DNA from 3 places in the Bacillus sp. AC266 genome. Region 2 is predicted to be linked to each of the others. Evidence: riboswitches for the same ligand, from Rfam matches in the RefSeq annotation. Region 2 holds a riboswitch; each other region holds the start of a gene.

Region 1 (3,283 bases), on a different contig from region 2:
ACAAACGGCAGTAATACATAATTTTAAAATTCCTGAAAGAAGTAGTACCCAGAAGGATAAATGGCTCCATTCAACGACTAAATCTTTTAATTGATGTTCCCCTGAGAATAACGTGTAAGGAAGAAAAGTTCCTGTAATTCCTAATAAAATACCGCCTATAATTCCAAGTGATACCTTGTATTCTTTGAAGGGGTGGATTAATTTCTCTAATGTGAATTCTAATTTGAAATAAAAGAAACCAACTATAGCACCAATGCTAGCAAGTGGTAGAAAGGCGATCCATTCATTAAGAGCAAGAGACCCTTCCCCAAAATCAACAATAAAGGATCCACGATTATCGAGTTTACTAAGCAATAAGTAAACGGAAAAACCGGCAAAAGTGGTAGCTAAATATACAATTGCTTTTTTTCCTTTCGAAAATTCATTAATTTGTTCACCCTCATTTTCATTCGGAGCTAAGTAACCGAATAATGGTGCATTAAAAATTACACTTAAAGTAGCACCAATTCCAACCTCTGTTAGTTCATTCATTCCCTTTAAAGCAAAATTAAAGCGATCTCCTACCCATGTACAAAGTCCACCGATAATTCCAACGAGTGCTGCTTCTGGGCCTAAACTAGCTCCAAATATTAAAACGATAATCGCAGTTAAAGTAGCTTTATGTACAAAACTGTATTCGATTCTACCTGTTTTTTTATATTCAGCCATCACTTCGGGCATAAGACGTGGATATGTACCGAAGTATTTTTGTGTTAAACCAACGAGGATACCACCGATGATTGTTACACAAATGGTGTAATAAGGCGGAGAAGAGAAAATAGTAGGTAAGTATCCCCAAATAAAGTGAATTCCGATATTTATTGTAACTAAAAATAACCAGACTGTAGCTCCTACTATAGAGCCTAAAAGAATGCCATATAGGACGAGTATATAGTGCATGTCCTTTTTATTTGTCATGTTGTACCTCCGTTATGTAAATTTTCATGTAGAAAGGATTAAATATGCTAGTGTGAAATGAATTGAATATATATAGTATCTTTTTGAGGGTTTGGCTTATTCAATATATTGAAATCTCATGAAAATTTGAAACCAACGCGGTTAAACCACTTATTTAATTTTATATATTGATCGGAGTTTTTAAAAGGTCTTTTTCAAATGAATATGGAATATATTTCTTTTGTTGTTTATATTAAATTCCTTGCATTTAATTTAGAACATTCAGAAAAACCATTTGACATCAGGAAATTATTGCTATAAAATCAACGGTAATTGCATAGTCTTATCAAGAAAAGGTGGAGGGACAGGCCCGATGAAACCTTGGCAACAGCCGTATAACGGAATTGTGCCAAATCCTGCAGGTAATAATCCTGAGAGATAAGAAAGAGCCTTAGAGCGTGTTTTCAAACTGCTCCTTTCTTGTTTTCAGGGAAGGGGCAGTTTTTTATTTTGGATAAAGTGAAACTTTAATCAGTGGGGGTTTTGTCCCTCCCCCGCTAATTATTAGCCTTCATCAATCGGGCAGTTATCTCCCACCTAACTTCCTCGCATTTGCCGAATTTGGAGGTGGGAGTCTTACTGCCCGCAAATAGCGGGATAAAAGAAAGGAGAATGAGAGATGGGAGAATCATGGGGGAAAGGAACGATTTGTGTGCAAGGTGGCTATACGCCAAAAAATGGTGAGCCGCGTGTTTTGCCACTTTATCAAAGTACAACGTATAAATACGATACGTCAGATGATTTAGCAGCACTATTTAATTTGGAGGCAGAGGGATATATATATACGCGTATTGGAAATCCTACTCTAGCCGCATTTGAGCAGAAGTTATCAGATTTAGAAGGCGGTGTAGGGGCTGTTGCAACAGCTTCTGGGCAGGCAGCCATTATGCTTGCGGTTTTAAATATTTGCAGTAGTGGAGACCATTTACTTTGTTCTTCAACTGTTTACGGAGGAACGTTTAATTTATTTGGAGTGAGTTTGCGAAAGCTGGGCATAGATGTTACGTTCTTTAATCCTAATTTAACGGCAGATGAAATTGCGGCACTTGCTAATGATAAGACAAAACTCGTTTATGCAGAGTCGTTAGGAAATCCAGCAATGAACGTTTTGAATTTCAAAGAACTTTCAGCGGCAGCAAAAGAATTAGAAGTACCTTTTATCGTTGATAATACATTGGCGACGCCTTATTTATGCCAGGCGTTTGAACATGGGGCAAATATCATTGTCCATTCTACAACGAAATATATTGATGGCCATGCAAGTTCTCTAGGTGGGATTGTAATAGATGGAGGGAACTTCGATTGGACAAATGGAAAATACCCTGAGCTTGTCGAACCTGACCCGAGTTATCATGGCGTAAGCTATGTTCAAAATTTTGGAGCAGCAGCGTATATTGTGAAAGCACGCGTTCAGTTATTAAGAGACTACGGAAACTGTATGAGCCCATTCAATGCATATATTAGCAACATTGGCCTTGAAACATTGCATTTACGAATGGAGCGTCATAGTGAAAATGCTCTCGAAGTTGCTAAGTGGCTTGCCAATCATGATCGCATTGAATGGGTGAATTATCCAGGATTAGATAGTAATGAAAATTATTCGTTAGCACAAAAGTATTTGAAAAAAGGTGCTAGTGGAGTTTTAACATTTGGTATTAAGGGCGGATTAGAAGCAGCGAAAGAATTTATCGCAAATGTAAAGCTTGCAACTCTTGTAACGCATGTAGCTGATGCAAGAACTTGTGTAATACATCCTGCTAGTACGACGCACAGACAATTAAGCGCAGAAAATCAGCGTTTAGCTGGCGTTACATCTGATTTAATCCGTTTATCGGTCGGTATAGAAGATGTTTCTGATATTATTGCAGATTTAGAAGCGGCACTAGTCGGAGGCAAACAACATGCCGATCATAATTGATAAAGATTTACCAGCTCGCAAAGTATTGCAGAAGGAAAATATTTTTGTAATGACGAAGGAGCGAGCAGTAACACAAGATATACGTGCTTTGAAAATTGCTATATTAAATTTAATGCCTACAAAACAAGAAACAGAGGCGCAATTACTTCGTTTAATTGGAAATACACCGTTGCAATTAGATGTTCATTTACTTCATATGGAATCGCATCTGTCTCGCAATGTAGCGCAGGACCATTTAACGAGCTTCTATAAAACATTCCGTGATATTGAGAATGAAAAATTTGATGGACTCATTATTACAGGAGCACCAGTTGAAACTCTTTCTTTTGAAGAAGTAGATTATTGGGAAGAGCTTGGACGTATTATGGA
Region 2 (3,283 bases):
ACCAACAATCGTTGCTGACGTTGCAGAAGATGCTCGCTTAATGAAAGAAGAAATCTTCGGACCAGTAGTAGCATTCTGTAAAGCAAAAGACTTTGATCATGCACTTGCAATTGCAAATAATACAGAATACGGTTTAACAGGAGCAGTTCTTTCTAACAACCGTGACCATATTGAAAAAGCACGCGAAGACTTCCACGTTGGTAACTTATACTTCAACCGTGGATGTACTGGTGCAATCGTAGGTTACCAACCATTCGGTGGCTTTAACATGTCTGGTACAGACTCTAAAGCTGGTGGTCCTGACTACTTAGCACTTCACATGCAAGCAAAAACTACTTCTGAAACTTTATAAGAAATAGTAGAAAAGATCTTCACAGACTGTGAAGATCTTTTCTTTTTGAGAAACTCTCTATAGCAGAAGTAATCGATTTTATAGAAGCTAGTTAATTTCAATCAAGAAAAGTTTTCCAAATATTACTATTTGTTCTTTTGAATTAGTTAAACCCTGTTAATATCGGGATAAACATGAAAATAGAAACAAAACAGCGAGAAAAATTGACTTATTAGTCATATTTTTTAGTATTCATTTTGAGGATTTCCTGTATAATACAATTTGAAAGAAAATCTATGGTTAGACAAGAGAACACTCCTTTCGGCTTTGCTAACTGAAAGGAGTGTTTTTTTAGGTCGCTAAAAACTCTTCTGTACTCATTATATTTGCGTATACTCCATTTAAACTCGCCAAAATTGTATTATGAATATAAACAGCTGGTATAGTAGCATTCTTAAATGAAAGATCTTTTGTAGCACAAGCATCGTGTATTACGGTACAGTGAAGGCCAAAATCAAAAGCAGCTCTTACTGTAGCATCAATACACATATGGGTCATCATCCCGCATATTACGACGTGCTCAATTCCTGAACGTTGTAATTGTTCTAGAAGATCAGTTTCTCGGAAGCTATTTGGATAATGTTTAAGGATCACGGTTTCCTCTCTAAGTGGACGGACATTTTCGTGAATATGGACACCTTCTGTATTGGGTAGGAAAAAAGTAGCGCTATCTTTTATAGCTACATGTTGGATATGAAAAATAGGTTCGTTTCTTATTCTAAAATGTTGTAGTAGCTGACTAGCATATTCACTTGCTTCTACTGGATTACGTAATTCCATCATTCCGCTTGGAAAATAATCATTTTGAATGTCGACGAGCAAAAGAGCTGTTTTCATATATCTATCTTCCTCCGATTTCATATTCAAATAATGTTATTCAATGAGTAGAGAAGATTCTCCTTTTTAAAAGTATGAGTGAGAAGGATTTTACATAACTTTAAAAATCACTATTGTATTGTTACTTCTTATTTTAAAATTCAAATAGAGAAATAATTAATATTTTTCCGAAAAATGTATTGACTCTCATTATTCTGAGTTCTATAATAAGACTTAATTAAACGACAATTAAATCGATACACTCTTATCCAGAGAGGTGGAGGGACTGGCCCTACGATACCTCAGCAACGGGTTTTTTAATACCGTGCTAACTCCAGCAAGCCTATAAAGGCTTGGAAGATGAGAAGATGTGAATGAGTACATATAAAAGTGCTCTCCTTCTTATCTTTTATTACTGATAAGAAGGAGAGCACTTTTTATTTTACCTCGAAAGCTCTACTTCAAGTTTTACAGCATATAGGAGGGAAGAAAATGATTTCTTTTAACAATGTAAGTAAAGTATATGAATCAGGTGGGCAATCTGTTCATGCGGTTGAGGATGTAACGCTGTCAGTTGAAAAGGGCGAAATTTTTGGCATTATCGGATTTAGTGGTGCTGGAAAGAGTACGCTATTACGTTTAGTAAATATGTTAGAAAGACCAACTGCAGGAACAATTTCAATAGATGATAAAGATATTACATCATTATCGGCGAAAGAATTACGGAAACTAAGACAAAGAATTGGGATGATTTTTCAAAGTTTTAATCTATTTAATTCAAGAACGGTGTTTGGGAACATTGCTTATCCATTAAGGTTAGCGAAATTGCCGAAGAATGAGATAAAAGAAAGAGTGAATGAACTACTAAAATTTGTTGGTTTAGAAGATAAAGCGAACTATTATCCAGAACAGTTATCAGGTGGACAAAAGCAGCGTGTTGGGATTGCAAGAGCACTTGCGACATCACCGGATATTCTCATATGTGATGAGGCAACATCAGCTTTAGATCCGGAAACAACAACAGAAATCTTAAATTTATTAAAGAAAGTAAATAGAGAGTACAATTTAACGATCCTACTTATTACACATGAAATGCACGTTGTGAAAGAAATTTGTCACCGTGTAGCCGTTATGGAAAAAGGAAAAGTAATTGAGGAAGGAAAACTGTTTGACGTTTTCACACAACCAAAAACAAAGACCACTCAAAATTTTGTACGCTCTGTTATTAATGATCACTTACCAGAAAGTGTTCTAGCGAAAATTCAAAACGGAGGTCAGATTTATCGCCTGACTTTTACTGGGGAAGAGACAGGACAGCCTGTACTATCATATATTGCGAAAAACTATAACGTCGATGTAAATGTTCTTTATGGAAATATTATTGAACTCCAAAATGTGCTATTTGGAAATCTTCTTGTAGAACTACAAGGTGAACAGAAAGAAATTCAAAAAGCATTACAACATCTAAGACTGCAAGTGCAGCTGAAGGAGGTAGAAGCTCATGCGAGTTGATTGGAGTATATTTTGGCCTCGCATATTAGATGCGACGGGGGATACCCTCTTAATGGTAATTGTAACCCTTATATTTGCTACAATTCTTGGTATACCTCTAGGTTTACTGTTGTATGTGACGAGAAAAGGGAATTTTTTAGAAAATAAATGGGTCTTTTCTATTCTTAATATCATAATTAATACAATTCGTCCGGTTCCATTCATTATCTTTTTAGTAGCTTTAAGCCCACTAACAAGAAGTGTTATTGGAACGACGATTGGAACGGCTGCAGCAATCTTCCCAATGACGTTAGTCGCATCAATTGGTATTGCTAGAATGGTTGAAACCAATCTTGTTTCTGTTCCGAAAGGAGTAATTGAAGCAGCACAAGCAATGGGCGCTTCACCACTTAGAATTGTTTTTGAAATCCTCGTACCAGAAGCTTTAGCACCATTGATCCTAGGTGTCACGTTTATGACGGTCGGTTTAATTGAATTTTCTGCAGTCGCAGGACTTGTCGGTGGTGGCGGTCTTGGTGACTTAGCAATGACATATGGTTATCAACGCTTTGATACGTCAGTTAT
Region 3 (3,283 bases), on a different contig from region 2:
AACTACCCGAAATCTCCGTTAAGATAACCCCAACCTGCATCAGGGTATCCTAAACTTTTCCCACCAACTACAGCTCCTCTACCGAACGATCTTTCACCGATAAGATGTGCTATCTCTTCTTTTTTCCTATATTTGCACCAGAACCTTATTTTTTAATCAACGTTATTTAACTGACTCTACTTGTTTTTCTAATTCTATTCCAAGGAATTTAGCAAGCTCAAGCATACCAAATTGATTCGCTACAGACTCTGCGTCAGAATTATAGTTTGTGTTTGTATTAATATCATACGTATAAATTGTTCCATCCGAACTGCGAATAAATTCAATACCAGCAACGGTAATTTTATTTTCTTTCAAAAACTCTTTGTACTTTTCAATAATTGGCTCTTGGAAGTCCGATATAATTTCAAATTTTGTTGACGACTCTTTCTTACTCTCTTCTCCTACTGGGCAAAAAGCATCTTGAATAGAGCATACATCTGCCGGGCAAAGCTCAAATCCTTCTGATGTATCTACTTTAACTGCATATACAAACTGACCGCCTACAAACTCACAACGTGTAATATATGGTTCTGGCGCTTCAATATATTGCTGGATTAAAGTAATTCCATCAATAGGTTCTTCAAATGTCGGACCATCCAAATATTGTTCTAAAGCATCAATGGAATGAAACAGTTGAACACCAAGGCCTTTACCTGCACGGTTATGCTTTGTAATGAACGGTACTTCCCCTAACTCCCTTGCTGCTTTTACTATATTATCACGGCCAACAGCACCAATTGTTTTCGGCACTTGTATCCCAAAATTTCTTAATGCTGCATATTGATTCAATTTACTTACTTCAAGACGTAACGCTCGAGACCCATTAAATACTGTTCGTCCGTATCCCTCTAGCCAAGCAAGAACCCCTTCAGTCAATTCAGGTGCATATCGATGCCCTCTCGTATGTGAAGAGGCACTCATACGGCTATAAAAAACACCTTGGGGAGGTTCTTGTTCTAACGAAATTGTTCCTTCATCTAAAAACCATTCCTCATAAGGTAACTCCAGTTCTTCCAATCTTTTCACTAAATGATCCGTCCATTCCTTATTCTCATGTAATATGTAAATTTTACTCATTTGTAATCAATTCCTTTCTTTTTGCTTCAACTAACGGCATCACTTTTTCAGAAAATCGTTTCATCTCTTCAAGCTGCGGTGAAAATTGTAAAAGTAATAACGTAACACCCACTTTTTCAAAAGCAAGTATCCTTTCTGCAATTTGTTCTGGTGTTCCGATTAAATTAGGACGTAATCCGCGATTAGATACGGAATAATCATTTAGCTTCACTTGCTGTTCCAAATGCGATTTACTAATAAAATCTTGGTAACCCGCATAACCTAGAGCATCGTCTTTCACATCCGTTATACGTCTCCATTCTTCTAACGCCTCTTCTTCTGTATCACGACAAATGACATAAGCCGCGAGCCCGAATGACTGCAATGGCTCCTCTGTGACTTTCTTTCTACGATTCTTCATATCTTCTATTTTCACAAATACTTCTTCCACTGTTCCGCCATGCATTACATATGCATCCGCGTGATTTACAATGACCTCTTTTCCTCGCTCACTCTCACCACCTGCATAGATCTTAATGCCTTGTTTCTGCACAGGTTTTGGACTTAAATGTGTATGATGAAGCTCATAAAAGTTCCCTTTATAAGAAAACTCTTCTTCTTTCCAAAGTTCCTTCAAAATTGTTACAAATTCCTCTGTGCGATCATATCGTTCATCATGTGCGGTAAATATCCCGCCGTACTGTCTCGCTTCTTCTTCCCACCATGCTGAAACTACATTCAATGTAAAACGGCCATTACTTAATTGATCGATATTTGCTGCCATTTTCGCTGTAACTGCTGGATTGTGGAAGCCAGGTCTTACAGCTGTCATAATCTCTAATTTATCCGTTACTGCTGCAAGTGCTGCCGCAGTTGTCCACGCTTCTAAACTTGGTGCTGAAACACCTTTTATATCATTTAAATTTAATTCTGCTATAAGTGTTGTTGAAAAACCTAATTGTTCTGCCGCTTGCGCTGTTTGTTTTGCATACTCAAACGTAGGCGGCATAGATTCATCATCTACATTTCGAAGCCATCCCCCAAAAATCGGCAACCAAAAACCATACTCCACTACCTATTCCCCCTTTATCTTTTAGCCATAAAAAAAGCTACTCTTATCGAAATAAGAGTAGCCTTCTTGACTAAGTGAACCGCTCTTATCTTTCAGGTGTTTTTTCACCTGCAGGATTTGGCACCTTTCGTCTAAAACGAGGTTGCCGAAGTTTCATAGGGCCCGTCCCTCCACTTCTCAACATAAGAATTGTTTGATTTCCATTTATTATAATCATCAGAATAATAAAACTCAATACTTTAATACTTATTTTTCCGATAAACATTAAATGATATATGAAACATCATATTGTTATAGAGATTTATAGGGTGTTGTTTTACTTGCGGATATATAAAGGGGTATGTTGTATCATGTCGAAAACATCATTTATAACCAAGTTGCTTTACTTCTATCGTAAAGGAGATAGAGAATACGCCAAAATAAATATCAACCTAAAGAGGTGTTAGTAACATGAAAAATAAACGATGCGAGAATTGTGGTTCTACTACATTTAAAGAAGGAAGAGTTGGATCTGCTTATCATGCATATGTTTGTGAAGATGAATCTAGTAGATTCTTTTCAGGAGGGAAACGTTCCAAACTATTAACCACATTTTGTTTAGAGTGCGGTGAGGTGCAATCATTTAGAGTTGAAAAACCGGAGATATTTAAAGAATAAAATAATACTAATTACATATTATGCAGATGTTTATTAATGATACAGTAGGAATGATAACAACGGACGATTTCGCTACAACTAGAGTAAATACACCAATCATATTAATAAAAAAACAAGGAACCTATTAGTTGGTTCCTTGTTTTTTTAGCTAAAGCAGACTTCTTTGGAGAACCCAAATAAAAGTTAAATCGACTCCTATTTAACATTTCCCTTCAGATATATGACAGTAAAGAATACATCATCACGGTGTCAGCAAGCAAAAGTGTATTCTGCATTTCTGAAAACAGTAGATGGCAGATTGTGACCTGCTGAATCTGCTAAGAAAGAATATACAAGAACATCCTTAACATCATCTTTATTTCCACTAACGATGACATCAAGAAAATCTTCTATTTCGAATTCTGGCGTAAACAACACAATCTTAGTTGTTCTGTTTGGTTCTAAAGAAACAAACGT

Evidence for each region. Region 2 has a riboswitch for S-adenosylmethionine ahead of AC0IXC_RS25130 (methionine ABC transporter ATP-binding protein). Riboswitches for the same ligand answer to the same signal wherever they lie in the genome.
Region 1: it holds a riboswitch for S-adenosylmethionine, as region 2 does, so the genes downstream of both, AC0IXC_RS19405 (bifunctional O-acetylhomoserine aminocarboxypropyltransferase/cysteine synthase) here and AC0IXC_RS25130 (methionine ABC transporter ATP-binding protein) in region 2, are expected to answer to the same signal.
Region 3: it holds a riboswitch for S-adenosylmethionine, as region 2 does, so the genes downstream of both, AC0IXC_RS20910 (LLM class flavin-dependent oxidoreductase) here and AC0IXC_RS25130 (methionine ABC transporter ATP-binding protein) in region 2, are expected to answer to the same signal.

The regions. Positions count from the first base shown of each region.
Region 1 is NZ_CEEDEC010000004.1:475,140-478,422, reverse strand. Features, by position in the region: gene AC0IXC_RS19410 (chloride channel protein) at 1-957, opposite strand, end outside; SAM riboswitch class I at 1,277-1,381, shown strand; gene AC0IXC_RS19405 (bifunctional O-acetylhomoserine aminocarboxypropyltransferase/cysteine synthase) at 1,616-2,914, shown strand; gene metA (homoserine O-acetyltransferase MetA) at 2,898-3,283, shown strand, end outside.
Region 2 is NZ_CEEDEC010000008.1:24,547-27,829, forward strand. Features, by position in the region: gene pruA (L-glutamate gamma-semialdehyde dehydrogenase) at 1-352, shown strand, start outside; gene AC0IXC_RS25125 (cysteine hydrolase family protein) at 683-1,228, opposite strand; SAM riboswitch class I at 1,470-1,574, shown strand; gene AC0IXC_RS25130 (methionine ABC transporter ATP-binding protein) at 1,700-2,719, shown strand; gene AC0IXC_RS25135 (methionine ABC transporter permease) at 2,709-3,283, shown strand, end outside.
Region 3 is NZ_CEEDEC010000005.1:184,346-187,628, forward strand. Features, by position in the region: gene AC0IXC_RS20905 (ATP-grasp domain-containing protein) at 163-1,119, opposite strand; gene AC0IXC_RS20910 (LLM class flavin-dependent oxidoreductase) at 1,112-2,170, opposite strand; SAM riboswitch class I at 2,253-2,359, opposite strand; gene AC0IXC_RS20915 (hypothetical protein) at 2,621-2,827, shown strand; gene AC0IXC_RS20920 (hypothetical protein) at 3,077-3,283, opposite strand, start outside.